Regions from separate parts of the Anaerobacillus sp. QJM3NY_17 genome, predicted to be linked through region 1. Evidence: a T-box and tRNA genes for the amino acid it is inferred to sense, from the RefSeq annotation. Region 1 holds a T-box; the other regions hold tRNA genes.

Region 1 (10,431 bases):
CGTCTTATAATAATGTCAACGATATCTCAAAACTTTTTTAAAAGAATTTGAATTACTTACTTATGTTGATCATTTCAGTTAAACCGCGCCGAAAATCAACACCCCTTACTATACACGATTATATCCTAAAAATAAAGAGCAGAGATGCCTCTGCTCTTTATCATTTTCTATTTAATGATTTCACGACCACCCATGTATGGACGCAGAACTTCAGGAACAATTACAGAGCCATCTTCTTGTTGATAGTTCTCTAAGATTGCAGCAACTGTTCTTCCGATTGCAAGACCAGATCCGTTTAACGTATGAAGGAATTCTGGCTTACCGTTCTTTTCTCGACGGAAGCGAATACCTGCGCGACGTGCCTGGAAGTCTTCAAAGTTACTGCAAGAAGAAATTTCACGATATGTGCCATAGCTTGGAATCCAAACTTCAATATCGTATTTCTTTGCTGCTGTAAATCCAAGATCACCTGTACACATGCTCATCACGCGGTAAGGCAGGTTCAACAGCTGTAGCACTTTCTCTGCGTGGCCAGTCAGCTTTTCAAGTTCATCATAAGAATCTTCAGGCTTAACGAAGCGAACAAGCTCTACTTTGTTAAACTGATGCTGACGAATCAGTCCACGTGTATCACGACCAGCAGAACCAGCTTCAGAACGGAAGCAAGCACTATATGCGGTGTAAGCAAGTGGAAGATCTTCTCCGTCCATAATTTCATCACGATGAAAATTTGTAACAGGGACTTCCGCTGTCGGAATTAAGAAATAGTCTTCTTCCCTAATTTTGAACGCATCTTCTTCAAATTTAGGTAACTGACCAGTCCCAGTCATGCTCTCACGGTTCACAAGGTAAGGAGGCAGAATCTCTTCATAGCCATGCTCTGATTCATGTAAGTCCATCATAAAGTTAATCAATGAACGTTCAAGACGAGCTCCAACACCTTTATAGAATGCGAAGCGACTACCCGTTACTTTTGCAGCACGTTCAAAGTTAATAATATTTAGATCAGTTGCGATGTCCCAGTGTGGCTTCGCTTCAAAAGCAAAATCATTTTTCTCTCCCCACGTACGGATTTCGATATTATCGTCTTCCGTCTCACCAACAGGTACACTGTCATGCGGAATGTTTGGAATTTGAAGAAGAATTTGCTCAAGCTCTGTCTCAACATTGCGAAGCTCTTCATCCATTGTTTTAATCTTATCGCCAACTTCACGCATTTCTTTAATAAGGTGATCAGCATCTTTCTTCTCACGTTTAAATGCTGCCACGTTTTTAGAAGCTTCATTCCGCTGTCCTTTTAACTGTTCCGTTTCAGCGATAAGGTCTCTTCTTCGCTGGTCAAGCTCTTCAAAACGATCAAGACCTACTAGATCTTCCCCACGCTTAGATAGCTTTACTTTTACTTCTTCAAAATTCTTACGCAAATACTTTAAATCGATCATGCTTTTTCCTCCTTTTTTAATGAACAATAAACGAGTTAACGGAAGGGATAGTGGTGTAGAGACGTGTATTTAAATACAAAAAAGCCCCCGTCCCCTATAAAGGGACGAGAGCTACCCGCGTTGCCACCCTGATTGCAGACGATTGTCTGCCTCTTAACAGAATAACGGTCTGCTCCGAGAAAGCCTACTTCATTCAGCATTCTACTCAAGGATGGATTCACAGGGTTCAATGATCGATTCGCACCACACATCGACTCTCTTGGCATTGAACATCTATTACTAATTCCCGTCAACGTTTTCGTTTATCATTCGTCTTATGCAGAAAAAGAATTCTCTTCTTCTTGGTACGTAATAATTTACACGAAAAATTACTCTGTTGCAAGTCCTTCTTTCTTAAACTCCAAAACCATATCAATAAACATCTGATGCATGCGATCATCATCTGTTAGTTCTGGATGGAAGGCACACGCAAGAAAACGTCCATGACGTGCAGCTACGATTTTTTCATTAAACGTAGCAAGCACTTCAACATCTTCTCCAACTTCTTCGATATACGGAGCTCGAATGAAGACACCGATAAAGTCATCTACTAATCCTTTAACAGGTAATGGCGCTTCAAAGCTTTCGCGCTGACGTCCGAATGCATTTCTTTTTGCTTTTACATCCATAACACCAATATGCGATCCGTCTACTCCTTCAATATGCTTTGAAAGCAGAATTAGCCCAGCACATGTACCGAAAATAGGCTTCTCAGCTGCAAAAGCTTTAAGTGGCTCTAAAAATCCATATTGATCAATTAATCGACGCATTGTCGTACTCTCTCCACCAGGTAGTACGAGGCCATCTAAATCCTTGAGTTGCTCTACTCGTTTCACAACAATGATTTCTGCTTCTTTTGTTTCAAGTGCTTTCACGTGTTCTCGGATTGCACCTTGCAGTCCAAGGACCCCAACTCTCACCATACTTCTCTCGACTCCTTCTCTTTATCTAAGTAAGAACCCCACCTTATGTTGCACAGGTGGGGAATCAATGTTTTACCAGCCGCGCTCTTGCATACGGTCTGATGGCTTAAGTGAAGAAATTTCAATACCTGGCATTGCGATACCAAGGTTCTTAGAAATATTCGCGATCAATTCATAATCCTGATAGTGAGTTGTTGCTTCCACAATAGCTTTAGCAAATTTCTCAGGATTATCCGATTTGAAAATTCCAGATCCAACGAAGACGCCGTCAGAACCAAGCTCCATCATTAGTGCTGCATCTGCAGGAGTTGCGATGCCACCAGCAGCAAAGTTAACAACCGGAAGACGTCCAAGCTTTTTAATTTGAAGAAGAAGCTCAAATGGCGCCTGAAGGTTTTTCGCTTCAGTCATCAGTTCGTCTTCAGACATGCTTGAAATTTTACGAATTTGGGATTGAATAAGACGCTGATGACGTACAGCTTCAACAACGTTTCCTGTTCCTGGTTCACCTTTCGTACGAAGCATTGCAGCACCTTCACCTACGCGGCGCAGTGCTTCACCAAGGTTACGCGCTCCACATACAAACGGAACAGTGTACTTGCGCTTATCAAGGTGGAATTCTTCGTCAACTGGAGTAAGAACTTCACTTTCATCAATGTAGTCAACGCCCATTGATTCAAGAACGCGTGCTTCTACAATATGACCAATACGGCATTTTGCCATTACTGGAATCGATACGGCATTCACAACGTCCTCTACGATTGTAGGGTCAGCCATACGCGCTACGCCGCCTGCTGCACGAATATCAGATGGCACTCGTTCTAGTGCCATTACTGCTACTGCACCAGCTTCTTCTGCAATCTTAGCTTGCTCTGCATTGACAACGTCCATAATCACGCCGCCCTTTTGCATTTCAGCCATACCACGTTTTACACGATCTGTACCTGTTTGTTGATTCATCTATATTCCTCCCATATCTATACTTAGAAACGTCTTTGTTACACGACATCTATCAAACGCTTTTATTGTAACATTTTTTCATGACTTGTCCTATCACATGTGCAGTGATTTCATAAAAGATTTAGAAAAATACTCCTCGATGAACGCATCGAAGAGTATTTTTTCCAAGTATACTTGATATTATTAATTAAAACAGACCTTTCACAGCATCTGCTACGCTAGTCCATACACCAGAGAAGAAGCCACCAATCGCTCGCATAGTAAGTGTAAACCAACCTGCTTTTTCAACAGATTCAGTTGCTACAAGAGGTACTGAAGAACCCTTGTCACCTGTTATGTAACCGAAGTCTTCACCGGTTGATTTTAAGACGACTTTTCCAACTTGATCGCCTTCTTTAATTGGTGCAGTTAGTTCTCCATCTTCTGTTAGAAGAGATTGATCGTATTCATAGCTTAGTTTAAATGGTTCTTTCGTATTCGTCATTGTTACTGCATTGAAAGATTCTCCTGCAGCGACCCCAACTTCTTTCTCCTTACCTTTGACAACTTTAACCGTGGAATTACCATCAGCTTTATCACCTTTAGTAACGATTGTTTGGGACTGGAATTGATCAAATCCATAGTTCAGAAGCTTAGCTGTTTCTTCAAAACGAGCTTCATACGAATCAGTTTTCATAACAACAGAAATTAATCGCATATCACCTTGTTTAGCTGTTCCTGTAAAAGCAAATCCAGCAAGGTCTGTAGAGCCGGTCTTGAGACCATCTATGCCTTCTACTTTATATTTATTAGCATATACAAGTGAAGGAAGAAGCCAGTTCCAGTTCTTCATTGTAATTTCATCATCTGTACCTTCGCGGAATTTCTTTTCTGGAGTACTAGTGGTTTCTATTACTTCAGGAAAATCTTTAAGAAGGTTATAAGCAAGAAGTCCAGTTGAACGAGCGGACATCATGTTCTCTTCATCAGGGTCTCCAGCAGGATGATTACCAAGTAGGTCTTTGTTGTTCAGCCCTGAACTATTAACAAACTTGTATTCCTTCATACCCATTTCTTTTGCTTTTGCATTCATCATTTCGACAAACTTCGCTTCTGTTCCAGCAACGTGCTCAGCCAGCGCCATTGTGGCAGCATTTGCCGAATAAATGGCCATTGCTTCATATAATTCCTTAACTGTATACTGTTCACCCACACGAAGTGGTACGTTTGAAAGAGAACGGTTCTGTGATAGCTTTTGGATCGTATCACTTACTGTAACTTTTTCATCCCAACTTATTTCGTTTTTATTAATTGCTTCAAGTACTAAATATTCCGACATCATCTTTGTCATACTTGCAGGTGAGAGCGTTAATTCAGGATTTTTCTGATATAAAATCTTTCCTGAATTTGCATCAATTAAGATTGATGCTTCTGCTTTGATGTCGGGCGCCTCTGCTGCTTCTGCAGTATTGCCTCCACCAAATGTTCCTGCTAGTAATAATACCATCGCCATAGTTACGATCATGGCTTTCAAACCAAGGTTTCTCAACCCCTACACCTCCAAATAAGTCTCACATAACCGCTATTCTATCACACCTAAAATTAAAAAAATAGATAGAGGAAAGTCCCCTATCTACTTTTCGAAAGTATTAAGCTATTTTTGTCACACACCTGTTATAACTTCAGTCTAAAGCACTATTTAAACAGAGTAATTTGGTGCTTCTTTCGTAACCTGAACATCGTGTGGATGACTTTCGCGAAGGCCTGCACCCGTTATTCGAACGAACTGGCTATCTTCACGAAGTGAGTTAAGTGTTCTTGTCCCACAGTAACCCATTCCAGAACGTAAGCCACCGATTAACTGATGAATTGTATCAGTTAGTGGTCCTTTGTAAGGAACACGTCCTTCAATTCCTTCAGGAACGAGTTTAGACATATTTTCCTGGAAATAACGATCTTTACTTCCCTTTTCCATTGCTCCAATCGAGCCCATTCCACGGTATACCTTAAACTGACGACCCTGATAGATTTCACGTTCGCCTGGACTTTCATCCACACCTGCAAGGATACTACCAAGCATCACTGCGTGTCCACCTGCAGCGAGCGCCTTTACGATATCTCCAGAGAACTTAATGCCACCATCAGCAATAATACTAATACCATGTTTGCGTGCTTCTGTTGCACATTCATACACCGCTGTGATTTGAGGTACACCAACACCAGCAATAACGCGAGTCGTACAAATTGAACCAGGCCCAATTCCTACCTTCACAACATCGGCTCCGGCTTCAATTAACGCTTTAGTCCCCTCAGCAGTTGCGACATTACCTGCGATAATTGGGAGATCAGGGTAGGCGCTCTTGATTTCACTCACCTTTGTCATAATGCCTTCTGTATGACCGTGAGCAGAATCTAATACAATAACGTCAACACCAGCCTCCACTAGTTTTTCAACTCGCTTCAGAGCATCTGTTGTATTCCCTACAGCAGCGCCAACTAGAAGACGGCCTCTGCTGTCTTTAGCAGACTGAGGAAACTGAATAACTTTCTCAATATCTTTAATTGTTATAAGACCTTTAAGTGTTCCATCATCATCAACCAATGGAAGCTTTTCAATGCGATGCTTTTGAAGAACTCGCTCAGCCTCTTTTAATGTTGTGCCTACAGGAGCTGTTACAAGATTTTCTTTTGTCATAACGTCTTTAATTTGTATAGAGTAGTCTTCAATAAAACGAAGGTCACGATTAGTAAGGATACCAACGAGCTTGCGTTCCTCATTAACAATCGGAACACCGGAAATACGATACTTGCCCATCAGATGTTCAGCATCGAATACCTGATGTTCTGGTGTGAGAAAGAAAGGATCAGTAATAACACCACTTTCAGATCGTTTAACACGATCAACGTGTTCAGCTTGTTCCTCCATCGACATGCTTTTATGAATAATACCTAATCCACCCTGTCTTGCCATCGAAATAGCCATAGGCGCTTCAGTTACTGTATCCATACCAGCACTAATAATCGGTACATTTAATTCAAGATCTTTCGTTAATTGAGTTTTCACCGATACTTCTCTTGGTAGTACATCGGAAAAAGCTGGTGTTAATAAGACATCATCGAAGGTTAACCCTTCTTTAGCGAATTTTGTTTCCCACATCCCTTTCATCCTCCTCTAATCGAATTGTCCGAAATTTTATTAGTAGCTTATCAATTGGTTAAACTACTGTCAAGAAAGATAGAATAAGTTTGAATAATCAAACATGGAGGGCTCCTATGGGATATTCTGGACATTATCATTCAAACAACTTTGCATATCACTCAGCCTCATATGTTCAGCAATATTTAAAGGAATGTTATTCTAACATCGAACTTCCGGATGCCGAACGTAAAAGCTACGATTCCTGTTATCGATTTATGTATTTTATCGAATATGGCGAACGCTATTATCGGCATGCTTCAACTGCTGATGCAGAGCTAAAACCTATCCTTCTTTTTTATGGGATGATTCAACTGTTAAAAGCTTGTCTTATTACAATTGATCCAAATTATCCGGGTGACACACATGTTCTTGCACACGGCGTTACATCTCGAAAAAGAAAAAAACGCCATTATGCTTTCTTGCAAGATGAAGTAAAAGGTCAAAAAAATGGACTCTTTGAATACTTTTCAAGGAAAATGTTTCATGTGAAACAGGTAGAAGGGGAGAAATATAAAATGGAAGATCTTCTTACCCTTATACCCGAAGTTTGCCCATTATTTGAGAAGCTGACTCGTAAAGTAACGAGCTATAAAATGATTTCTCTTACCTCCACTTCTTTCACTATTCAGGCAAGTATTCTTGATACGTTAAATATGACTGCAGAACGTTTTGAATCCTACCTTCAGCAGCATGGGGATACTTCACTAAAAGTTCTTACTCATAATCGTGATTTCATTACTTTGCAGTTCAAGGAAGACCCCGTCGCAGGTTTACAGAGACGCCCCTTCCTATATGATAGGAATACTCTTTACCTCCCGGCAGAACGTAGTCAGTACAATCCTATTGCTGAGGTAATGGCTCACTATCTAATTTTATATAACCTCAGTATGATTTGCCGATACGAGACAGAATGGTGGGGAGATCTTTTTCATACTCAGGAGTCATTAGATCTACCTTTTATTCTACAATTTCTTGAAGTAACTTCTGAAAAAATACCGCATTTACTATATGAGTTTTTAAATAAGAGAAGTAAAAGTTGATCGCAGTACGTTGGTAAAGTAAAGGGAGTTGAAACAGGTAGTTCGTATTTATTCGACGAACGTGGTGGACCTAGGTATTCAGCTAGGTAATACACACCGAAAAAACCATACAAAAAAGCGAGAAACCCTCAGGTCTCTCGCTTCTCTTAGTTGCCCAGCGACGTCCTACTCTTGCAGGGGGAGATCCCCCAACTACCATCGGCGCTCGAGCTTAACTTCCGTGTTCTCATACGGGGCGCGATAAGCGGCGAACTTCTTCGTCAGCTGCGCGATGCCAGATCCTCATGGATCTCTCGAATATCCACTCCGGTCTGACATAGCTTGCTTCCTCGAATTTCTTGCTTCTCCCACCCCTACGAAGCTTTCGAAGAAGTTTTGATTGTCTCACATGAAGCTTTTTTCTCTTGCGAGTTTTCTTCACTTTATAGATACAAAAAAAGGCGAGAAACCCTCAGGTCTCTCGCCTTTCATCTTGTGCCCAGCGACGTCCTACTCTTGCAGGAGGAGATCCTCCAACTACCATCGGCGCTGAAGAGCTTAACTTCCGTGTTCGGCATGGGAACGGGTGTGACCTCTTCGCCATCATCACTAGACGATTCAGGTGTTCCCTGAAAACTAGATAGCACGCACAACTTTCCAATATGTCCAGCTACGTAAGCCAAATCCTCGATCGTTTCACCTTTTGATTCTGACGCATAAAGCGCGTCTGACTCAAAAGCCTCCAACGCTTGTCGGATTTAAACGGCTTACTTCGCTTTTCGTTTAGGTTAAGCCCTCGATCGATTAGTATTCGTCAGCTCCACGTGTTGCCACGCTTCCACCCCGAACCTATCTACCTCATCATCTCTAAGGGATCTTACCAGCTTCATGCTGTGGGAAATCTCATCTCGAGGTGGGCTTCATGCTTAGATGCTTTCAGCACTTATCCCTTCCACACGTAGCTACCCAGCTATGCTCCTGGCGGAACAACTGGTACACCAGCGGTGTGTCCATCCCGGTCCTCTCGTACTAAGGACAGCTCCTCTCAAATTTCCTGCGCCCGCGACGGATAGGGACCGAACTGTCTCACGACGTTCTGAACCCAGCTCGCGTACCGCTTTAATGGGCGAACAGCCCAACCCTTGGGACCTACTTCAGCCCCAGGATGCGATGAGCCGACATCGAGGTGCCAAACCTCCCCGTCGATGTGGACTCTTGGGGGAGATAAGCCTGTTATCCCCAGGGTAGCTTTTATCCGTTGAGCGATGGCCCTTCCATGCGGAACCACCGGATCACTAAGCCCGACTTTCGTCCCTGCTCGACTTGTAGGTCTCGCAGTCAAGCTCCCTTGTGCCTTTACACTCTGCGAATGATTTCCAACCATTCTGAGGGAACCTTTGGGCGCCTCCGTTACACTTTAGGAGGCGACCGCCCCAGTCAAACTGCCCACCTGACACTGTCTCCGCACCGGATCACGGTGCTGGGTTAGAATGTCAGTACAGCCAGGGTAGTATCCCACCGACGCCTCCATCGAACCTGGCGGTCCGACTTCTATGGCTCCTACCTATCCTGTACAAGCTGTACCAAAATCCAATATCAGGCTACAGTAAAGCTCCATGGGGTCTTTCCGTCCTGTCGCGGGTAACCTGCATCTTCACAGGTACTATAATTTCACCGGGTCTCTCGTTGAGACAGTATCCAAGTCGTTGCACCTTTCGTGCGGGTCGGAACTTACCCGACAAGGAATTTCGCTACCTTAGGACCGTTATAGTTACGGCCGCCGTTTACTGGGGCTTCGATTCAGAGCTTCTCCCGTAAGGGATAACCCCTCCTCTTAACCTTCCAGCACCGGGCAGGTGTCAGCCCCTATACTTCGCCTTACGGCTTTGCAGAGACCTGTGTTTTTGCTAAACAGTCGCTTGGATCTTTTCACTGCGGCTCCCCTGGGCTATAAACCCGAGGAAGCACCCCTTCTCCCGAAGTTACGGGGTCATTTTGCCGAGTTCCTTAACGAGAGTTCTCCCGATCGTCTTAGGATTCTCTCCTCGCCTACCTGTGTCGGTTTGCGGTACGGGCACCTTTTTCCTCACTAGAGGCTTTTCTTGGCAGCGTAGAATCAAGGACTTCGGTACTAAATTTCCCTCGCCATCACGACTCAGCCTTCATGGTGAACGGATTTGCCTATTCACCAGCCTAATCGCTTGGACGCGCATTTCCAGCAGCGCGCTCTCCCTATCTTTCTGCGTCCCCCCGTCGTTCAAACGGAAAGGAGGTGGTACAGGAATATCAACCTGTTATCCATCGCCTACGCCTTTCGGCCTCGGCTTAGGTCCCGACTAACCCTGAGCGGACGAGCCTTCCTCAGGAAACCTTGGGCTTTCGACGGACAAGATTCTCACTTGTCTTTCGCTACTCATACCGGCATTCTCACTTCTAAGCGCTCCACCAGTCCTTTCGGTCTGACTTCACAGCCCTTAGAACGCTCTCCTACCATTGTCGTAAGACAATCCACAGCTTCGGTGATACGTTTAGCCCCGGTACATTTTCGGCGCAGCGTCACTCGACCAGTGAGCTATTACGCACTCTTTAAATGATGGCTGCTTCTAAGCCAACATCCTGGTTGTCTAAGCAACGCCACATCCTTTTCCACTTAACGTATACTTTGGGACCTTAGCTGGTGGTCTGGGCTGTTTCCCTCTCGACTACGGATCTTATCACTCGCAGTCTGACTCCCGCGGATAAATCGTTGGCATTCGGAGTTTGACTGGATTCGGTAATCCGGTAAGGACCCCTAGTCCAATCAGTGCTCTACCTCCAAGATTCTTGCCGCGAGGCTAGCCCTAAAGCTATTTCGGAGAGAACCAGCTATC
Region 2 (10,431 bases), 1.6 Mb from region 1:
AATTCAATAATTGAAACACGGTTGAAAAACGTAATTGTTTCTACAATCAATGTAAAAACAATACCAAGCGTTGTTAATACAGAGATAATTGCACATAAAAGCAATAAGCCCGGTACAAGTTTCTCCATAAACTTCGCTCGTGATTGATTTTTCTCTTTTTTGTCTTTAATCATCTGACGAACAGAGCTTTGCATTTATTACTCCCCCTCACAAAGAGCAAAACAGGATAAAGTGAGGAGCCGTAACTCCTCACCAATCTGTTTCATTTTATTCTTACTTACCAGCGATTTCTTCTAGTTTGTTCATGTCTTCTGTATACTTTTCTTCTGGAAGAGCTACATATCCAACTGCTTCTGCCATTTCACCAGCGTTTTCTAGTGCATATTTAGTGAAATCATATACTGCAGGATTTTCTTCTACTGCAGAGTGCTTCACATAAGTGTATAGCGGGCGAGACAGTGGCTCATATGTTCCATCTTGAATTGTTTCTGCATTTGGTTCTACAGCTTCACCGTCACCATTAACGATTGGAACAATGTTAAGGCTATCTTTGTTTTCAAGGTAGTAAGCATAACCGAAGAATGCCATACCGTTTTTAGAGCCAGTTACACCATTTACAAGTACATTGTCATCTTCAGAAAGTGTTGCTTCTTTCACCATTTGCTCATCTTCTAGTACTACTTCATTAAAGTAGTCATACGTTCCAGAATCTGTACCAGGGCTAAATAATTCGATTTTTTCTTCAGGCCATTCAGGGTTAACGTCGCTCCACATCGTTGCTTCGCCTAACCAGATTTTCTTTAAGTCGTCAATTGTAAGCTGATCTACCCAATCATTCTCAGAGTTAACAACGATAGAAAGACCGTCTTTTGCAATTTCAAATTCTGTGAAGTCAATACCAGCTTCTTCAAGTGCAGCTGTTTCTTCTTCCTTGATTGGACGAGAAGCGTTACTCATGTCTGTTTCACCAGCAGAGAATTTCTCAAATCCACCACCAGAACCTGAAACACCTACACTAACTTTTACATCAGGTTGTACAGAAGCGTATTCTTCAGCAACTGCTTCCATAATCGGGAATACTGTAGAAGATCCGTCCATTAGAACTTCGCCAGATACTTCTTCACCAGAAGCTTCTCCGCCGCTGTTTGTGTTACCAGAATTATTTCCGCAAGCTGCTGCGAAAATCATTACCATCGACATAACTACCATAAGCATAATGCCCTTGAACTTCATGTAATTTCCCCCTAAATGGATGTTTGTACTTTGTGACCAACCAGGTTGTTTGTGTATTGGCCTCTCAATCACAATTCTTAGAATACAGGCTAGATATTAATGTCGTATAAACCGAATGTAAAGAGATTGTAAATGCGTGTCGGAAAACGTTTTAATTAGTCTTTTTGGTGCATACCTTACTTTTGCAATGCATTCAGCCTATCACTTCACCTCAATCTGACAGATATTATTCATTAATTTGTCCTTAAACAATAAAAAAAACCGCTTTTCAGCGGTTTTTCATGAAATGCTATTCTGTTTCTTTTTTGTTAGCCTCAATAGGTTTCTTCGCTTCATCTTTTAAATCAAAATAAGCATCTAGAACGCGTCCACCTATTTTTTTATTAACATATCCTGAAGAAGAATCATTTACTTCTGGAACTACTACAGAAAAGGCTACTTCGGGATTATCATAAGGTGCATAGCCAACAAGGGTCAAATTATATCCATCTCCGATTTGCGCTGTTCCAGTCTTCCCAGCAGCTTGATAATCATCACTTTGGAAATAAGGATAATGTGTACCTGCGGTTCCATTTGCCGTATTCATAACCATCCACATCCCCTTTTGGACATGTGTCACTTCTTCTTCACTCATTTTAATTTTGTTTAACACCTCTGGAGTGTTTTGGAAAAGAATAGTATTTGATAGACCATCTTTTTCAGAAGGTTCATGAACTTCTTTTAATATGTGTGGCTCAATACGATAGCCGCCATTTGCGATTGTAGAGGTATACTGAGCCATTTGCATTGGTGTATACGTATCATACTGTCCAATTGCAAAATCGAGAATTTTACCAAATTCATTCACACCTCCGTTTAATCCTGCACTTTCACCAGGGAGATCAACCCCGGTTTTAACGCCTAGACCAAACTGAGAGAATGACTCTTTTAGCTCATCGTAAGCTGAAGGGTCATAACTACTACTTTCGTACGGAGCATAGTCATAGTCAGCCATCTTCATCGCGATTTTCCACATATATACGTTTGAAGATCTTTGTAAAGCAACTAGGTCTGATATAGGCCCCATTGCATTAGCCGTATATGAAGATTTTTTACCTTCGTCCTTAAAGTATAAAACTTCATCCACAAGCGTCGTATTCGGGTTAATAACACCATACTGATAACCTGTTAAAACAGTTGCTCCTTTAACAGTCGATCCCATTGCGTAGGAGTCACCGATCACTCCAAACGTTCGGTCTTTAAACTCTCCGTTGCTATATTCCTTACCAGCAAGAGAAAGAATTTCACCTGTTTTGGGATCCATCATGACTACATAGCCTCGTGTTGCCCCATATTGTCTTGCATCACGAAGCTCTTCATCGAGAATTTTCTCGACTTCCTTTTGAAGATCGATGTCTAATGAGAGGACCAAATCGTTTCCTCTTTGTCCTTCAATTACTTTCGGTTCACCAATTGGCTCTCCTGATTTGTCGGTCACGTAGGTTTGCTTTTCTTTTTGACCTTTTAAGTACTCTTCATATTCTTTCTCGAGATAGCTAATCCCCACTTTGTCATTTCTTTCGTAATCTCTCAAACCATAATAATCTAACTCATCCTTAGGGATTGGTCCGACCCTTCCGAAAATTGTTTGAAGAGTATTTCCATAGGGATATTCTCGAGTTGCGTCTGCTTGAATTTCTATTCCAGGTAGTGAACCAAGGTTTTCACTTACTTTAGCAATTTCATCTTCAGTTAAACCAATCTTAATTGTTTGAGATGATAAAGCGTACCCAGTATCCATCGCCCTTTTGATAGCAGCTACCTCAAGCTCTTGTGGATCGTTCTTAATCTCTTCTAAATCATCATCATTAATCCGTTCAATTTGGAGTTGATAAGCCTCACTCGACTCAAGTTCTTCCCACTCTTTTTCCGTTAGCTTTGCCTTCGCTTTTTCCGGATTCGTTACAATCCAATAATCTTTAAGATCTCGATCAATGACATCATCTGTATCTTTTTCAATATACCCAGCTAATTTCTGAGCTAATTCAAGCCTCTCAGCTTGCTTAGTATTCTGCGTTCGGATATATGTAAGCGCAAATTCAGGGTTATTATCAACCAGAACTCGCCCATAACGGTCATACATTTTCCCACGAGGTGCTGTTGATTCTGCTGTAACATTCTCAGTTTGCTCAGAAACACGCTCGTATTCTTCACCGTTTACAATCTGTATAACGCCCAGTCGAAGAATTAATGTAGAAAACAAAAGGAATACAGATAAAAATAATATATTTAGCCTTAAAGGCACATGATTTTTCTTTTTCTTCGTGTTCACGATAGACTCCCTTCCCTTAAACAAATATAGACACCTGTTCCAGACAGGTGTCTCTGCTCTCTCTTCTACTTACTATACTTAGTGAAATAAAAAAAGTAAAGGGTCTAATGAGCTATTGTACGGTGTCAGGAGAAGGGTTTGGGGGATGGGGAGCTTGAAGTTTTCTTACAAATAAGTAAATAAACGAATGGCCAGCACCAACAATTAATAATAAAATCGGAATGCTCGTTTCATCGTCGAATAACGCTACTGTTATTAAGAATAAAAGAACGGAAACAATTCGTCCTAAGTTTAAGTATACCTCTCGAACGACAATATACTCAATCCGCATTTCAGCTGCATTCCAAGCCTTACCGATCACATCGTACGTAAGCGAAATGTAGGGGACAAGTAAAAGTGGATAAGCAAGAGAAATACAAACACCATACATTAACAACCGGGCAAACGTTAGGTCGGATACAAGTAAAAAAACCGAAGCGTAAAGAATAAGTCCGCCATATAAAATAGCCTTCTTACGATATCGCGGTTTAATCAATCTCGTCGCCAAATAATAAGCTAAAAACGATACTCCTGAATTAACAAGTCCAAAAGTACCAATTGCAAGCTCACTTTCCGTCGTAATAAAAACTAGGACAACGATAATGAAAATAAAGGTACCTTCTCTTATACCTTGAAAAAAATGCGCGTGTAAAATGTTAAGCCAATCTGTATTCGCTTTTCTTTCTTGAAAAACACGTGTAAATGAAAAAGTCCCTTTGGCAGAACGACGTTCGAGAAAGAAACTTAAGATTACAGCTGCGAAAAACAAAGCAAGTGAGACGGCAAATATTACTTTGTACCCCGTGAATGCTTCTAGACTTGAAATAATAACACCAGCAAATATTGGCCCAATCATCCCAGCGAAAGATGTAAGTAAACCAAGGAATCCATTAAAGAAATCCCTTGTGTCCGGTTCTGTAATTTCGAATGTTAGCACATTAAATGCAAGCCAATAAAAGCCAAACCCTATTCCGAGTAAAGCGCCCAGTAAGATAAGCAAATGACTAGCGTTCTGACCAAGAAAAAGCACTGTTATATAGAAAAGAGCGAGAAAAATCACTCCAATCCGCAATACAATAACTCTATCCATTTTTTTAGCCCATCTACCTGCGAGAATAAAGGTAAGCGGCTGACTTATAACCGCAGCAAGGTTGTATATACCTATATCCGCAAAATCACCAGACTGCTTCCACAAGTAAACATTTACGAACGTATTTGAGAGCGCAATACTCAGCGCGTATAAACCACCGATTGTAAGTAATAACAACAAATCTTTTGTTACCTCTATCTCACCAATCATATGTTTTATAACTTTCATAACAAACTCCCCTTTTTTCATCCACCCTTATTTTGACTTAAATTCTGTTCGTTATGCGGATGAAACAAAAAGGATAAACTGTTTTTGAAAGGGGACTGGGTATGTATTACTTTCTATATCGGACAGACTACATTTCTGAAAACAGTCAAATCCAACTACTTCAAAGCGTTCAACATCTTATAGGAGATGATGAACACTCGTTCTTTATTTATAGGATGAGGCACTATCTTCAAATCCAATATCGAATTGATCTCATCTCTTTAACCATCACAGATCATCAAGTTCTGATTTGTACACCTCATGATTTTGAAACTGGCTGTGATTTTACAGATTTTATAATAAATTTCATGCTACACCATTTAGGAACAATTTATACCTTAATCGAACCATAATAGAAAAACCCCCAACATAAATGTCGGGGGTTTTGAAAGCTTGGTAAATTATTTAGCTGCTTCGTAACGCTTTGCAACTTCATCCCAGTTAACTACATTCCAGAATGCAGCGATATAATCAGGACGTTTGTTTTGATACTTAAGATAATAAGCATGCTCCCAAACATCTAGCCCAAGAATTGGTGTAACACCTTCCATTACTGGAGTATCTTGGTTTGGAGTGCTTGTTACTTCAAGTTCTCCACCTTTTACTACTAGCCAAGCCCAGCCTGAGCCAAAACGACCAGCTGCAGCATTAGCAAATTCTTCTTTGAAGCTTTCAAAGCTACCAAATTTCTTTTTAAGTGCTTCGCTTAGATCACCTGATGGTTCGCCGCCACCGTTAGGGCTTAGCAATTGCCAGAAAAGTGAGTGGTTAGCGTGCCCGCCACCATTGTTTCGAACAGCAGTGCGAATGCCTTCAGGAAGTGCGTCAAGGTTGCCAAGAAGATCTTCAAGGCTCTTAGATGCATGCTCCTCATGACCTTCTAGTGCACCATTTAATTTTGTTACATATGCGTTATGGTGCTTGTCGTGGTGGATCTTCATTGTTTCTTCGTCGATGTGTGGTTCTAGTGCATTGTAGTCGTAAGGTAGTTCTGGTAGTTCAAATTTAGCCATTGTGAATCTCCTCCTTAAATATAGTATGTAACTTGCTGTTAGGGTAGCGTTAGCCACCACTTGAACATGATGTCGTCACAAGTTTACACTAGCAGAATTGTCATGCGTTTTCAAATAATAAACCTTTGAATTTCCGCAACACAGATAAAGTTTCCCCTCAGTATATGGAATTAAACATCTTAAAAGAAAAAATCGAGAATTAACATCGTAATAACATACATAAAACATAAAAAAACTCGTCATTATTTGACGAGTGGGATCTTTATTGAGTGGTGGCTCCGGACGGAATCGAACCGCCGACACGAGGATTTTCAGTCCTCTGCTCTACCGACTGAGCTACAGAGCCGAATCATGTTATCAGTATTAATTTTAATTAGTATGTAGTTTGCATTTACATTCAAAATAATTTGGAGTTGCTATGAGCTTAGGTTGCCCCTAGAGCACTCCATTTAAATTCTAACAAAGAAGTATGTTCGACGTAGTAAGAATTTTATTTTGGTTGCGGGGGCAGGATTTGAACCTGCGACCTTTGGGTTATGAGCCCAACGAGCTACCGAACTGCTCCACCCCGCGATGATGTAAAAGAACCTAATTTGCATCCATTTTTTAGAAAGCTAACTTTTAGAAAATGGAGGAGGAAGAGGGATTCGAACCCCCGCGGGCGACTAAGCCCCTGTCGGTTTTCAAGACCGATCCCTTCAGCCAGACTTGGGTATTCCTCCGATATGCATTTGGTGGACCCTGCAGGACTCGAACCTGCGACCGGACGGTTATGAGCCGTCAGCTCTAACCAGCTGAGCTAAGGGTCCTTATGTAATAAGTGGGGCGGCTGATGGGAATTGAACCCACGAATGCCGGAATCACAATCCGGTGCGTTAACCACTTCGCCACAACCGCCATGTTGTATCGTTGAAATATATGGTAGCGGCGGAGGGGATCGAACCCCCGACCTCACGGGTATGAACCGTACGCTCTAGCCAGCTGAGCTACACCGCCATATGGCTCCACAGGTAGGATTCGAACCTACGACCGATCGGTTAACAGCCGATAGCTCTACCACTGAGCTACTGTGGAATATTTCTTAACGACAAGAACTAATATATCATATGGATAAAGAAAGAGTCAATAAGTTTTTCAAATTTAATTGAATTAATCTTAATTTCAATTATGAAAATACTATATCACGCTTTCATTTTGTCATCAAGAACTTATAGGACATACACTAGGAACACAACCACCATAATCGTTTGGAGTAATCCTTTCATAACAGCTCCACCAAGAAAACCAAGCAATGAACCTACACCTACTTGAACAGATTCTTTAAAAGCTTTTCGATGAATAACTAGTTCAGCTAAGATAGCCCCGATAAATGGTCCAAGGATGATCCCTGCAAACGGAATGACAAATGGGCCAACAAGTAAACCAATTGTACTCCCCCATATCGCCGCCTTTGACCCTCCATACTTCTTCACGCCAAATAAATTACTAGCATAGTCCGCAACAAATAATAGCATCGTCAGCAGAACTTCAACAATCCAAAAGGAAATAGTCATTGAACCAAAATCAAAAAACACCCCATACAGGATAAACCCAACATAAATAAATAGTACGGCTGGAATAATTGGATAAATCAATCCCACAAATGCAATGATGAATGACGCAATGATCAGGCACCATAATAGAATATCCACGCTTTTAACCTCCCTTCAACTTGACTCTATTTTAGCGGAGATGTCACTTTTCTTCTATATAATGATAAAAAGAAGCAGAGGCATCCCTCTGCTTCCCACATTTATTCTTCTCCAATGACGGCTTCTGCAATATTAACCGCATGGTCACCAATACGCTCAAGGTTACTGATGATATCAACAAAAACAATTCCAGCACTTCCAGTACATTCACCCTCATTTAGACGAAGGATATGCTGCTTACGAAGCGTTCTTTCCATTTTGTCGATCTTATCTTCTAGCTTAACAACTTCCTGCGCCTTAGCTACATCCCATTTATCAAGTGCATCAAAGGCTTCATTGAGTGCAGAAAGAGTCAGATTAAACATTTCATCAAGGTCTTTCATAGCAACGTCAGTCATCTTCACTTTATTGCTTATTTGATAATCAACCAACTCAACAATATTCTCCATATGATCGCCAATACGCTCGATATCACGAACTGAGTCCATTAGCATACCGTGTCGTGTCGACTCATCTCCAGACAGAGAAGTTGCTGATAATTGGATAAGGTAATCTGTAATTTTATTATCCAGGTTGTTAATAGCTTCTTCATACTGAGCGGTTTTTTCAGCGCTCTTCTGACTCTTAGATGTTAAATAATTTGATGCTTCTTTAACACCCTTATAAGCAAATCCGCTCATTCGAATCACTTCTTCTTTAGCTTGTCCTAATGCAACAGATGGAGAGCGTTCGATAAATACTGGATCAAGGTGTTTTGGCTTATATTCAATCGTTGCATCATCACCAGGAATAATTTTTGTAACGAGATAGGCAAGTCCGGCAATGAATGGGAACTGGATAACAGTATTTGTAATGTTAAAGATCCCGTGTCCGAATGCAATCGTCATTTCCGGTGTTAAGTTTAATGCATCTCTTAAGTATTCAATAAACGGCGTATAGGCGAATAAGAATATTAGGAAAAGCGCCGTTCCAATTAAATTGAAAATAACGTGAGTCAGTGCTGTACGTCTAGCGGCAACGGATGCACCGATAGAAGCAAGAACTGCGGTAATCGTTGTACCGATATTATCTCCAAACAGAACTGGTAATGCAGCTTGAATATCCATTGCGTTCTGTGAATAAAGACCTTGCAATACACCAATTGTCGCACTGGAACTTTGTACAATGACAGTAAATACTGTACCGATCACAACGCCTAACAGTGGGTTCGAGCTCATGCTTACTGTTAATTCTTGGAAAGCCTCAAGGCTACGAAGTGGTTTCATTCCCGTACTCATTAATTCAAGTCCAAAGAACAACGCACCAAATCCGAAGACGATTTGACCAGCGTAGTTAATTTTCTTGTTTTTAAAGAAGAAAATTAACAAAGAACCGATGGCTATAATTGGAAGTGCGTAATCTTTAATAGGAAAACCAATAATAAATGCTGTAACAGTTGTACCAATGTTCGCACCCATTACAACGCCAATTGCTTGCTTCAGAGTCATAAATCCTGCGTTAACAAGACCGACTGTTAAAACCGTTGTTCCTGAACTACTTTGTATGAGAATAGTTACAATGACCCCAGCGAGCACACCCATAAACGGGTTAGTCGTAAAACGATCGAGAATGTCTCTTAATCGATCACCTGCTGATCGTTGAAGGCCGTCTCCCATATACTTTAGTCCAAACAGGAAAATACCAAGACCTCCCACAAACTGAAAGATCATCTCCTGAACGTTGAGTTCCATCATTTCAACCCCTTGCACTTATGTTTTATTTTTTTCGACAATACTCAACAAAGTCCCTTGTCTATTATCTACATCGCTCCCCCCTTTGTAAAGAGTTAATATAGATTTGTAAAGATATTATGCTGAAAACAAATTTATTTCAATAAAGTTTCACCAAGAATACTGTTCCCTTCTCTCTATATAAGATAAACTGATTGGGTGGAGAAACGCTCCACATTTAGAAAGGAGATTATTAATTTGAACGTTTTTAAACAACTTTACTACAGCTTATTTTCCCCTAAGATGATGGCCAGATTCCGTTTTCAAAAGCTAGGCAAGCCAATATTGTACGTGTTTTTACTTATGTTCATTTCTTCTGTGCCAGTAGGAATTATGACGGCTCTATCCTTTACAAACGCTTATGAGGATCTCAAAACACATATGTCAGATCTACCAGAATTCACTTTAGAGGACGGATCTTTAACAAGTGAACAGTCTGAACCGCTTATTCGACAAAATGATGAAAATACTTTTATTTTTGATGCGACAGACCAGACAAAGCCTGATGATGTTGATCAATATGATTCCGTTATCGCATTCCTAAAAGATCGTGTAATCGTTGTAGATAGCGGTGCTAGACAGGAGTTTAATTACAGTAACTTTAGTTCGATGACTTTCACGAAGCAAGATGTTAATGAGCTAAGTAATAATCTGGACAACCTGCTCCCTATCTTTATTCCGTTACTGATATTCGTTATCTATTTGTTTCAAACCGGCCTTAAGTTTATAGGAGTTACCGTACTAGCTACAATTGGACTACTATTGAGAAGTATTACCGGAAGAAAAGCTTCTTATAAACAACTTTGGGTCTTATCTGTTTATTCAGTAACAATTCCAACGCTCTTCTTTGCGATTATGGCACTCATTAAAACAGCAGTCCCTTTAGGATTCCTACTTTATTGGATTGTGGCCATCATGCTACTTTATCTTACGATTAAAGAAATCCCGTTACCAAAAAAACGTGTAACGAACGAGCGAGCAAATGATTCAACAGAAGAAAAATTTTGATAATTTACTC
Region 3 (10,431 bases), 2.0 Mb from region 1:
TCTCCTTCATCATCAAGCGTAATCCAGCTATGATGCTCATCTTTATAAACTGGATAGAAATGACCTTCCTTAAATAATTTACGATTCAATACACTTTCTGAGCCGGTTAAAGGCTCTTCTTCGAAAACATCTCTAATACATTGTACAAGTTCCATCTATGTTGTGATCCTCCCTTAATCTCCAACCAAAAACACCCCGCGCACCTCTCTTACGAGAGCCACTTAGGCGGAGTGTTTTTATCCCAATAAATCTTACCTACTTCATAATGTTCTTCAAAATCATCATTCGCTGCATGGTAATGAAAATTAAACCAATAGCCATCTTGTGGGGGATGATCTCTTCTCACATGAAAACGCAATAAGTCTTCCCCACTCTGTTCATTATATACATGAAGAATACGTTCTCCGTATCCACCAGAAGGGTTGTCCGTCAAACGAAGTGACCTTAATGTATCCTCATCCAGATTTTGCACTGAGGTAGCGATCGCTTCTGTCATTTTAGGTACAATTGCATCTCGATACTCGTTACCGACTCGAGTTGAGATCGTTTCACCGAATTTTGTTAGCCCGAGTTGCTCGGATTGATTGCTTGCATAGCTTACAAAATGCGTCAGGAGTTCAGAAGAAGAAGCGTCCTGAGCTATGATGGGCCAATCATACTGATCAACAAGAGGCTCTATCGCCTTATCAGGCTCGTCCCTCGGCTCAATAAGAAGATGGTTTTCTTCTTGATAATTTTCTGATGACTCTGTTTTGTCATCTGCTAGATATCCAGTAGGAACCACAGTTCCAAGTGTAATAACAGCAACAAATGCTACAAATAACTTTCTCATCCAAAGAGGGAATTTCATTATGTGCACCTGACTTTCGAAGATCAATAGTTAGTATTATTCTCGCATGATCTTCTCAAAAAAGCCAGAAGTTTAGACGATTTTTCATTAATTTTCATTTGGCTATGGTAACGAAGCTTTTCATTCAAAAAGGCTCTTTTTTAAAAGATTGTTGCTTTCGAAACAATTGTTGAATTAAACACTAAACTTCGCTGATTGGAGCGGAAGGATGCTAACCGCCTGCCCCGCGAAAAACGAGCATCCCTGAGCGAAAATTCACCCACTATAGCAACAATGTCTACGAAAGAGCCTTTAAAAAAGAGCGCTTCATGTAAGCGCTCCATCTATTAACAAGTAAACATATCAATTCTTCTCAAACTTATGCCTGTATACACCCACCTTCTACCGGTCCAGCGAAACCCTGAAACAGAAGTACGCCCTACATAAACTGGCCAAAACCAAAATGAATTGCCGCCTCTCATCCAAATATAAGTAAACCGATACATACACCTTCTAATGGATCCCGGATCTACAGCAAATGTTCCAGCTTGTGCTGACTGTGGTCTAGGAGGCGGTGATGCTGGTGGGCTCGATGTTGGAGCTACGGGTTGCTGACGGTAGGCATCTGTGTTGTCATAATGATAAGCAATGTGCTCATGTTCTTCATAATACATTCGGTCCATCCCCTCTCTTATACAGTCACTGTATGCTGTATTCTGATAAGACGTACCGAATTGAAAACAACAAAAAAAGCATCTCTTTGAGTATGCTTGAGTCAAAAAGTCTATGGAAATTTAGTTGGTGACCCGTACGGGAATCGAACCCGTGATACCGCCGTGAAAGGGCGGTGTCTTAACCGCTTGACCAACGGGCCAAAAAAATGGAGCGGGTGATGGGGATCGAACCCACGACATCAGCTTGGAAGGCTGAGGTTTTACCACTAAACTACACCCGCAAAGATGGAGGAGGAAGAGGGATTCGAACCCCCGCGGGCGACTAAGCCCCTGTCGGTTTTCAAGACCGATCCCTTCAGCCAGACTTGGGTATTCCTCCAAAAACATGAAAATATATATGGTGGAGCCTAGCGGGATCGAACCGCTGACCTCCTGCGTGCAAGGCAGGCGCTCTCCCAGCTGAGCTAAGGCCCCAATATGGTGCGCCCGAGAGAAGTCGAATCCCTAACCTTCTGATCCGTAGTCAGACGCTCTATCCAATTGAGCTACGGGCGCATATTCTATGGTGCGGGTGAAGGGACTTGAACCCCCACGTCGTAAGACACTAGATCCTAAGTCTAGCGCGTCTGCCAATTCCGCCACACCCGCATGTGTGGTGCCGGCCAGAGGACTTGAACCCCCAACCTACTGATTACAAGTCAGTTGCTCTACCAATTGAGCTAGGCCGGCATAATTTAATGAAAGTCATCAAAAATAAATGGTGGAGGATGACGGGCTCGAACCGCCGACCCTCTGCTTGTAAGGCAGATGCTCTCCCAGCTGAGCTAATCCTCCATTAAACAGCGACTTCATTATTATACAATAACTTCTTTTGCCTCGTCAACACTTTTTTTAATGTGTTTTTTCAAGGACAAGACCTATCTTATCACCGACCCCAAAAAAACACAACCCTTTTTCACAAAAAAATTATTCCCCATAGTTAAGCACTCCATTTTTGACATAGAAAAAAAGCAGGGAGCGCTCTCCCCTGCTTATACTGGCGTTTGAATAAGTGGTTTTTTCTTTTTATTTTGGCGGAGTATTGGTCTTTTTTTAGTCACCATTTCAGAATCGTATTTTCGGTACTCTTTCATGTCGGTTGATTCCCGCAAAAGCTGATCTTCAACATAGTGACGCTTTCTTTTCAAAAAAACCCCTCCTCATAAGTAATAATTCTCAATACCCTATTTTTCTGTTGTTAAACCCGAATCTTTTTCACCATCGATCTATCGGCAAAAGTTACAGGTAACACATAATTTATTCACTTAGAGCGCAATTATGCTTCATCCAGATTAAATTGGTAATAATTTTCCTGATCTTCTCCTGACCTCTCAACAAAAGTAACTTCTCCATTTTGTGAAACCATAATAACAGTTTGCGCCCTCGTTCCGTAATGATCCGACTTAATAAAAACGGGTGAAAGCATCCTTTCCCATTCAATCGGCACGCCTGTCTGTGGTAATAAATAATCAGGTGCAGGCTCAGCATGAGAAAGCATTTCAAAAAGACGATTTTGATCGAGGTTCTTTTCTGCACTTAAATAGTGTTTCAATTCTTCTTTAAGCTGCTCAACCTTTGGCCAGCTCGTATTCAGTAAGTGATTACTTACAGCGTGAACACCGTTCTCTAGTTTTGAAATTTGATCCTGCCGGTTTGAATAATAATAAAGGCTCTTAAAATCTCCTATGATTAAATTAAATCCATTGTACTGATCTTTCTTTTGTCGAACCATTTCTAGGTATGATAATGGGGATTGATGATCACGTAAGTAATCGGCCGTTAGATCACCCCTTGATAGACTTTTAGGCTGCTCATTCCCTTCTCGATAATTCGTAAGGGCTGCAATTCTTCCGTTTGTTGTAACCCCTAGCCATGTTCCCATAGCCTTTAAATCACGCCCCGCAAGTAGTTCTGGTACATCTTCCCAATAGTTGGCAGGTTTTGTTGGACGCTCGTAGAATTCATCTCGGTTGGCTACGAGTATAAATGGGTATGTAGGATGAACATTTTGAGCTACAGCAATTAAGCACATCTTAACGCGCCTCCTCTCTCGTTTCACTGTAAGAAAAAACGCAGCGTTAGCCGCTGCGTTACGATTGGATCATACGAACTTCTTCTTCACATGCAGAAGAACAATAATGGTTATACTCCTCTTTGCAAGAATCACAGACGATGTGAAGCTTGTCACACTGTACATTAGCACAATTGATATAAGTATCTGCTGGCTCCTCACAATGGTAGCATTTCCCTACAACTGTATCTTCATCGGTACGGTTTACATTAACAGCAAGACGATCATCAAATACAAAGCACTTGCCATCAAAATATTTCCCCTGTACCTCCGGGTCTTTACCATACGTTACAATTCCTCCATGAAGCTGTGAAACGTCGGAAAAACCTTTTTTCATTAAGTAACCAGAAAATTTCTCACAGCGAATTCCACCTGTACAATAAGTTAGTACTTTCTTATCTTTTTGGTCCGAAAGATTTTGTTCAATCCAGTCTGGAAGATCACGAAAAGCCTTTATATCAGGACGAATTGCATTGCGAAAATGACCAATATCGTACTCATAATCATTTCTTGCATCGATAACAATTACATCATCATCTTCTAATGCTTCCATAAATTCCTTTGGCTCAAGATAATTCCCGGTTATTTCTTTCGGGTTTACATCTTCCTCAAGCTTTAGTGAAACAATTTCTTCGCGCGGACGTACGTGCATCTTTTTAAAGGCATGACCTTCTGCTTCATCAATTTTGAAAGCCATATCACGAAAGCGTTCATCTGCTTTTAGTTCGTCCATGTAGCGCTCAGTATCCTCAACGGTTCCTGAAACCGTTCCATTAATGCCCTCTTTGCCTACAAGGACTCGACCTTTTAAATTGAGTGATTGACAATACTTAAGATGCTTTCGAGCAAAATAATCCGGATCTTCTATTTCTACATATTGATAATATAACAGCACTTGATATGCTGAAGCTTCTGATTGCAAATCAAAAACCACCCTTTACGTCTTCTTCAATCAAGCTCTAAACCAAGAGCCTAAATCAATACTATATCTTACCGGATTCGAAGTCTGATGTAAAGAAGATTACCTTGATGGGAAGTAGTCGTCTTTAAGCTTTTCGATTTCGATAAGAGATGCTTCGGCCCATCTTCCGCCTTCGTGCTTGAGCTCTGCGGATTGTGTTTCAAGCGCTTCCTTCAGTGAATCGTTATAATCAGGAACATTTCCTTCGTAATGGTTAATGGCTGACATTGGAACGAGCGCTTTCTCGAATTGTGCTAACGCTTTTCGCTGGTGAAAAAGAGGAACATCGAGCTGTTTGGGATTATGAAGGTCTCCCTGAGTTGGATGCTTGATGACAGCAAGAACCTTAATCACAGCTTTGGGGGACTTCATATCGACGACTTCTCCAATATATCTCCCCGTTTTATAACCTGCCGTTACTATTTCTCCTGGCTGAAACGTTTTTTTCTCTGACATAGTCGCTTCACTCCTTCATCTAACTGTGTGTACACGTCGATGATATCATAAAATCCTCCTTTATCAGGAGGATTTTATCTTGTGAAGACATGTTTTCCAATCTCTTTGATGATATGCCTTGTACGAATCCAATCGTCTGTTGCAATATCAGGATTGTAATAAAACAAAGCTCCTGAGCTTGGGTCTCTACCACTAAGGGCCGCATAGACAGCCTTATATGATTCTGCTCCTGGCTTTTGATCATATTGACCGTCAGATACTGCAGTATAAGCACCACTTTCAAAAATCACTTCTTTAATGCTATTTGGAAATCTTGCAGAAAGTGTTCGATTGACTGTTACAGCAGCTACCGCTACTTTCCCTTCAAACGATTCACCTCTTGCTTCTCCATTAACCAATTTGGCCAACATTTCAATTTCTTCTACAGAATAGTTCGATACAGTAAATTGATCCTTTGTTACTCTCTTAACATCATTCATATTTTTAACAGGAAGGTTAAGCAATAAGGCAACCTCCTGTTTCGTTTCTGGTTCAGATAAAGTTTCGTTTAATACAACTTCTTCATTAACCTCATTCTCAATCTTAGGCTTTACTTTCATCAATGACACGGCCGCTACCTGATGAGTTTGTGCAGAAAACAGAGCAAAAAAGAGACTCATCATCATCATAGCAATGATCGTTTTGTTCATATATCTCATCCTTTCAGTAGCTTTTTGCCACGCCATAAAGGATAGAGGAAGGACAGGTCCCTTTCAATAGGGAGTCACAGGGATGTCTTCCACATATGAGAACAAAAAGAAACTCCTTCCAAAAGGGAAGGAGTAAGATAATTAGTCTTGAAATTGCTTCATTGCAAGAACTTGTAACGATAATTCATCACTCGGAGGATTGTGAAGCCCCGCTCTAACGTCTCGATAAAGTCGTTCCAGATGATTCTTCTTCATTAAGCTTCGTGCTCCTACAATACGCATTGAAAGATCAACAACTTCCAGTGCAGCGTTCATTGCTTGCGTTTTGGCAGCGAAAAGCTGTCCCTGCATGTTCATCCGCTCTTCTGGGTAACGATCCCACTGCTCTGCAACCGAATATAGAAAATGACGTGCTGCCATTAATGAAAGTCCGATTCGTCCAAATTTATCTTGAATGTGCGGTACATCTTTTAGTGGCACATCAAGTGTGTTCGGTTGGTAAGAAGACACAAATTGAACTGCCTCTTCCCGTGCTGCCTCTGCTATTCCCATGTATACAGCGGGAATATGGAGCAACCAGGCCGGAGGTAATGAAGCTGTTTTCCGATTTTTATCATAAGTTTCAAGGAGCGCATTAGAAGGAACAAATACGTCAGTCAATACAAGGTCATCACTACGGGTACCTCTCATGCCTAGCACATCCCAAGTCCCTTCAAGTTCTACACCTTCTTGACTCATGGACACTAAGAAATCTGTAGGGACACCTTCGCACGTTGCTTTGACAATCACTTGATTAAGGTGAGGACTTAATGTTGTAAATGTTTTTCGACCAGTTATTTTATATCCTCCTTCGACCGCAGTCGCGATCGTAGCAGGCATACCACCTCGAGTTGGGTCACCTGTCTCCTCTTCTGTTTGAGCTCGATTTATGAGCGTACCATCCACAACATGACGACAAAGCCTTTCATAAGTTGAAGCATTCCATGGCCTACGATCGCTTAAATCTTTTAGTACTCCCAGATGCCAGCCGAGTGATAGCGCACCAGACCCTTCTCCTTTACCAAGCTCTTCCTGAACAAGGACAAGCTCATAAAGAGAAAGACCACCACCTCCAAATTCTTCAGGGATCGTAAGTGAAGTAAAGCCTGATTCTTTCATACTTGCTATAATGGAATCAGGAATATACGCTTCCTGATCAATATGTGTGGCACTCTCCTTAAGTTCTGCTCGATGTTTATTAGCTAATTCGAGCAGCTTATGATCACGCTCATTTCGAACAAATTTATCAATCATTCTAAGACACCCTCTTTCACCAAAGTCATTAATCTATCATCAAGATGATGGAATATTCAGAAGTTCATCAATACTTTCCTGTTCAAATCCAATAATGACTTCGCCGTCGATGACAATCGTTGGGGTAGACATAGAACCGTGATCATGAATCAATTCATTGCGCGCAGCAACGTTTTCTTTTATGTTTAGTAGCTCATATTTCACTTCATGCATTTGAAAATAATTTTTCACAAACTCACATGGTGGACATGCCGGTTGTGTATACAATTTGACTTTTTTCATTTTGTTCACTTCCTATCACTAATTTACAAGTAATTCCGTTTAAAACATACCACCCTACTTTGCATCTTTCAACTATTTCAGTTAGGTGAGTTTGCTCGATTCACTCAAAGGGAATTGTTTTGCTGAAGGTGTTTTGAAACTTTTCACGAAATCTAATCGTATAGAATGATAGAAGAATAATTTAACGAATTCATTCAATTGAAGGAGTGACATATATGAGTAATCAACCTGAGAAAATCAACTCACAACGTGAAAAGGCTGAAGAGATCATTCAAAGCTTTTATCATGAAGACGATACAGATAAGATTCTCCAGTCATTATCAGGGCTTGGTGAAGATGCCCAGCGCAACGCTGGGGAATCCCTTGAAGCATTGAAGCGTCCTGTAAAGGGAATGATTGACCAACCGAATAACGACTTACCTGATAACTTACACAAACTCAGAGAGCATGTCTCAGACTTAGAGCCCTCTTATTTGCAAAAGAGTAAATTCAATAAACTGCTAAATCGAGTAATGGGGCGAAACGAAGTCGAGCAATATGCGAAGAAATACAAAACGGTCGAATCCCAAGTAGAAGTTATTGTTGAATCACTTTTAACTGGTAAAGATAAGCTACAAGAAGATAATGTTATGTTAAAAGAACTAAAGGATGTAGCAAAAGACCGCATTGTCGGACTGGAAGATCAGATGGAGCTAGGTCAGACGCTTATGACGATGCTTGAGGAGGAAGCCGCTAAAGACGAATGGAAAGAGAACCCTCTTCCCCTACAAAAGGCTCAACAAAAAGTCGTTAGCCGAGTGAAAAATATGTCACAGGCTGTCATGGTCTTAAGACAATCCATGGCATCGGTTGATTTGATCATGGAAAACAACGAAAAGCTAGAAGAAGCTATTTTTAATGCAGTGACGATGACCAAAAACATCATTACCGTAACAGCTTCCATTCAGCTGGCTCTCGGAAACCAACAAAAAGTGATTTCAGCTGTACAAAATGTGAACCAGGCAACCGAATCGATGCTTCTGAAAAACGCTGAGATGCTGAAACAAAATACAGAAGAAACGGTTAAAACACTTGAAAAGCCAGCGATTGCGATTGAATCCTTCCGCAAAGCTTATCAAGATGTGTTTGAAGCCATTGATTTAACAGAAAAATCAAACGTACGTATTATCGATAGTGGGAAGAAGTTTATAACAGAAATGGATCAATTAAATAAAGAAATGAAATCCAAATTAGATAGCTCAACAGAGAGGCAGAAACAGCTCTCTGAGGCAGCCGATCGACTTTGACGATAGGAGGTAATGGCATGGGGCTTTTCGATTCTTCTGAACCCCAGTGGCTTGAAAAGCTTTTACCACCGCAATTTAAAACGGTGGAAGCATCACTTCTTCAGGATGCGAGCACCACAAGCTTCCTTTCATATGCTGAACAATTGTTAGATGAATTTATAGATAAACTCGATCCTTCGGAGAATAAGCCACAAAAATGGAAGCGTACTGAGAGAGGTTTTACGATTTATTTAAAAATCAGGCGAAATCTCATCCTTTTCTCTGGATATGATAGTCAAAAAAACAGAACGTCAACTCCTAAGAAGTTTTTTATCCAATGGGAACGACAAATCATTGAGAAAAAAGACGCAGGTAAATGTAAACAAGGTACCATTCTCATTAATGATCGTGGTCGAATCATCAAACGCAGTATAAAACGATCACCATTTTTCACAGGAATTTTTCAACGAATGAAGCTTTTAGATTTAGCGTTACTAGGATCCATTGCTTCCCAATCAGAAACAGAGGAAATTGATCCCCTCTTGAAGGAACAGATTAATCGGCTTGAACGAATTTCGACACATTCGTTAATCAACGGGGTTATTCATTCTAGAACAGTTAGACTCATTCAATTATTCAAGCAAATCTCACCCAAACTTGAACCGCTTGACCTTGAAGAACGTCATATTGTGAAAAGAATGCTTTCAACTGAACTGCCAGATTTACTTACAGGATATATCGCACTTTCACAAGAAAACAAAGAATTACGCCATCGCGATTTGTTTCAAGCTCTTTGTCAGATGGAGTTAGCGCTTCATGAATACATGGAGAAAATTGAAAAGCACCGTCTCTCCAAGGTAGATCACCTTCTTAAAGTAAACAAAATAAGATATGACAAATAAAAGCTAGCTGTCAAATGGACAGCTAGCTTTTTCGATTATACTTCTTGCCCGATATGCTCCTGCATGAGTTTTTGCAAACGCTCATCGACTTCTTCTTGAGTTAATCCGTGCTCTGCTACGTAACGATTACGTGGCGATGTGCGACACTCATGTGAACAGCCTCGTAAATATTTATGCTCGTTCTCCTCAGATGTAATAATTTGCTTATTACATTCAGGCCTTGCACAATTAACATAGCGTTCACAAGGTTCACCCGTAAAGTAATCTTTACCGACCACAGTGTGGTCTTTTTGATTAATCGGAACAGTTATTCGGCCATCAAACACATAGCACTGTCCATCCCATAGTTCACCTTTCGTCTCTTCATCCTGACCATAAGTAACAATTCCACCATCAAGCTGGTTAACATCTTCAAAACCTTGTTTAACCATCCAGCCAGTGAACTTTTCACAGCGAATCCCGCCTGTGCAGTAGGTTAGGATTTTCTTATCTTTTTGGTCTGCAAGGTTTTCTTGAACCCACTCAGGAAGATCTCGGAAATTCTTAATATCTGGTCGAATGGCACCACGGAAATGACCGACATCATACTCGTAATCATTTCGGGTATCAAGAATAATCACATCATCCTGTTGCATCGCTTCGCGCCACTCTGCTGGCTTCAAGTGCTTTCCGCCAACTTCATTCGGATTATGATCATCATCAAGTCTAAGTGTCACTAGCTCTGATCTAAAGCGAACATGCATTTTTTTAAATGGATGTTCAGTCGCTTCATCAATTTTAAAGAACAAATCAGCAAAGCGCTCATCCGCATGCATCATATCCATATATTGCTGCGTTTCTTCTACTGTTCCAGAAAGAGTGCCATTAATGCCCTCTTCCGCAATTAGAATTCTTCCCTTCAGGTTGTGCTCCTTACAGAAGGCAAGATGCTCTTCTACATATTCTTCCGGTTGATCAATTTGTACATATT

The links. The T-box of region 1 lies ahead of serS (serine--tRNA ligase). A T-box ahead of a tRNA ligase gene usually reads a tRNA of that ligase, here a tRNA-Ser.
Positions count from the first base shown of each region.
Region 2: it has a tRNA-Ser gene. The T-box ahead of serS (serine--tRNA ligase) is inferred to sense a tRNA for this amino acid. The anticodon was not compared.
Region 3: it has a tRNA-Ser gene. The T-box ahead of serS (serine--tRNA ligase) is inferred to sense a tRNA for this amino acid. The anticodon was not compared.

Region 1 is NZ_CM149685.1:12,127-22,557, reverse strand. Features, by position in the region: gene serS (serine--tRNA ligase) at 168-1,442, opposite strand; T-box leader at 1,540-1,744, opposite strand; gene pdxT (pyridoxal 5'-phosphate synthase glutaminase subunit PdxT) at 1,811-2,404, opposite strand; gene pdxS (pyridoxal 5'-phosphate synthase lyase subunit PdxS) at 2,477-3,364, opposite strand; gene AC0VYV_RS00065 (D-alanyl-D-alanine carboxypeptidase family protein) at 3,552-4,868, opposite strand; gene guaB (IMP dehydrogenase) at 5,043-6,500, opposite strand; gene AC0VYV_RS00055 (YaaC family protein) at 6,617-7,582, shown strand; rRNA gene rrf (5S ribosomal RNA) at 8,059-8,175, opposite strand; rRNA gene AC0VYV_RS00045 (23S ribosomal RNA) at 8,346-10,431, opposite strand, start outside.
Region 2 is NZ_CM149685.1:2,749,297-2,759,727, forward strand. Features, by position in the region: gene pstC (phosphate ABC transporter permease subunit PstC) at 1-194, opposite strand, end outside; gene AC0VYV_RS14440 (PstS family phosphate ABC transporter substrate-binding protein) at 274-1,233, opposite strand; gene AC0VYV_RS14445 (peptidoglycan D,D-transpeptidase FtsI family protein) at 1,523-3,544, opposite strand; gene AC0VYV_RS14450 (MFS transporter) at 3,657-4,901, opposite strand; gene AC0VYV_RS14455 (hypothetical protein) at 5,003-5,293, shown strand; gene AC0VYV_RS14460 (superoxide dismutase) at 5,342-5,953, opposite strand; tRNA gene AC0VYV_RS14465 (tRNA-Phe) at 6,224-6,299, opposite strand; tRNA gene AC0VYV_RS14470 (tRNA-Met) at 6,450-6,526, opposite strand; tRNA gene AC0VYV_RS14475 (tRNA-Ser) at 6,583-6,675, opposite strand; tRNA gene AC0VYV_RS14480 (tRNA-Ile) at 6,686-6,762, opposite strand; tRNA gene AC0VYV_RS14485 (tRNA-His) at 6,775-6,850, opposite strand; tRNA gene AC0VYV_RS14490 (tRNA-Met) at 6,873-6,949, opposite strand; tRNA gene AC0VYV_RS14495 (tRNA-Asn) at 6,953-7,027, opposite strand; gene AC0VYV_RS14500 (DUF456 domain-containing protein) at 7,162-7,644, opposite strand; gene AC0VYV_RS14505 (Na/Pi cotransporter family protein) at 7,746-9,374, opposite strand; gene AC0VYV_RS14510 (DUF1189 domain-containing protein) at 9,612-10,421, shown strand.
Region 3 is NZ_CM149685.1:2,022,443-2,032,873, reverse strand. Features, by position in the region: gene AC0VYV_RS10890 (hypothetical protein) at 1-155, opposite strand, end outside; gene AC0VYV_RS10885 (YpjP family protein) at 209-850, opposite strand; gene AC0VYV_RS10880 (transporter) at 1,177-1,503, opposite strand; tRNA gene AC0VYV_RS10875 (tRNA-Glu) at 1,629-1,703, opposite strand; tRNA gene AC0VYV_RS10870 (tRNA-Gly) at 1,711-1,784, opposite strand; tRNA gene AC0VYV_RS10865 (tRNA-Ser) at 1,790-1,882, opposite strand; tRNA gene AC0VYV_RS10860 (tRNA-Ala) at 1,902-1,977, opposite strand; tRNA gene AC0VYV_RS10855 (tRNA-Arg) at 1,982-2,058, opposite strand; tRNA gene AC0VYV_RS10850 (tRNA-Leu) at 2,067-2,151, opposite strand; tRNA gene AC0VYV_RS10845 (tRNA-Thr) at 2,157-2,232, opposite strand; tRNA gene AC0VYV_RS10840 (tRNA-Val) at 2,262-2,337, opposite strand; gene AC0VYV_RS10835 (hypothetical protein) at 2,535-2,690, opposite strand; gene AC0VYV_RS10830 (NRDE family protein) at 2,819-3,574, opposite strand; gene trhO (oxygen-dependent tRNA uridine(34) hydroxylase TrhO) at 3,633-4,535, opposite strand; gene kapB (kinase-associated lipoprotein KapB) at 4,635-5,030, opposite strand; gene AC0VYV_RS10815 (cell wall hydrolase) at 5,105-5,719, opposite strand; gene AC0VYV_RS10810 (acyl-CoA dehydrogenase family protein) at 5,861-7,012, opposite strand; gene AC0VYV_RS10805 (glutaredoxin domain-containing protein) at 7,052-7,294, opposite strand; gene AC0VYV_RS10800 (toxic anion resistance protein) at 7,510-8,580, shown strand; gene AC0VYV_RS10795 (hypothetical protein) at 8,598-9,461, shown strand; gene trhO (oxygen-dependent tRNA uridine(34) hydroxylase TrhO) at 9,497-10,431, opposite strand, start outside.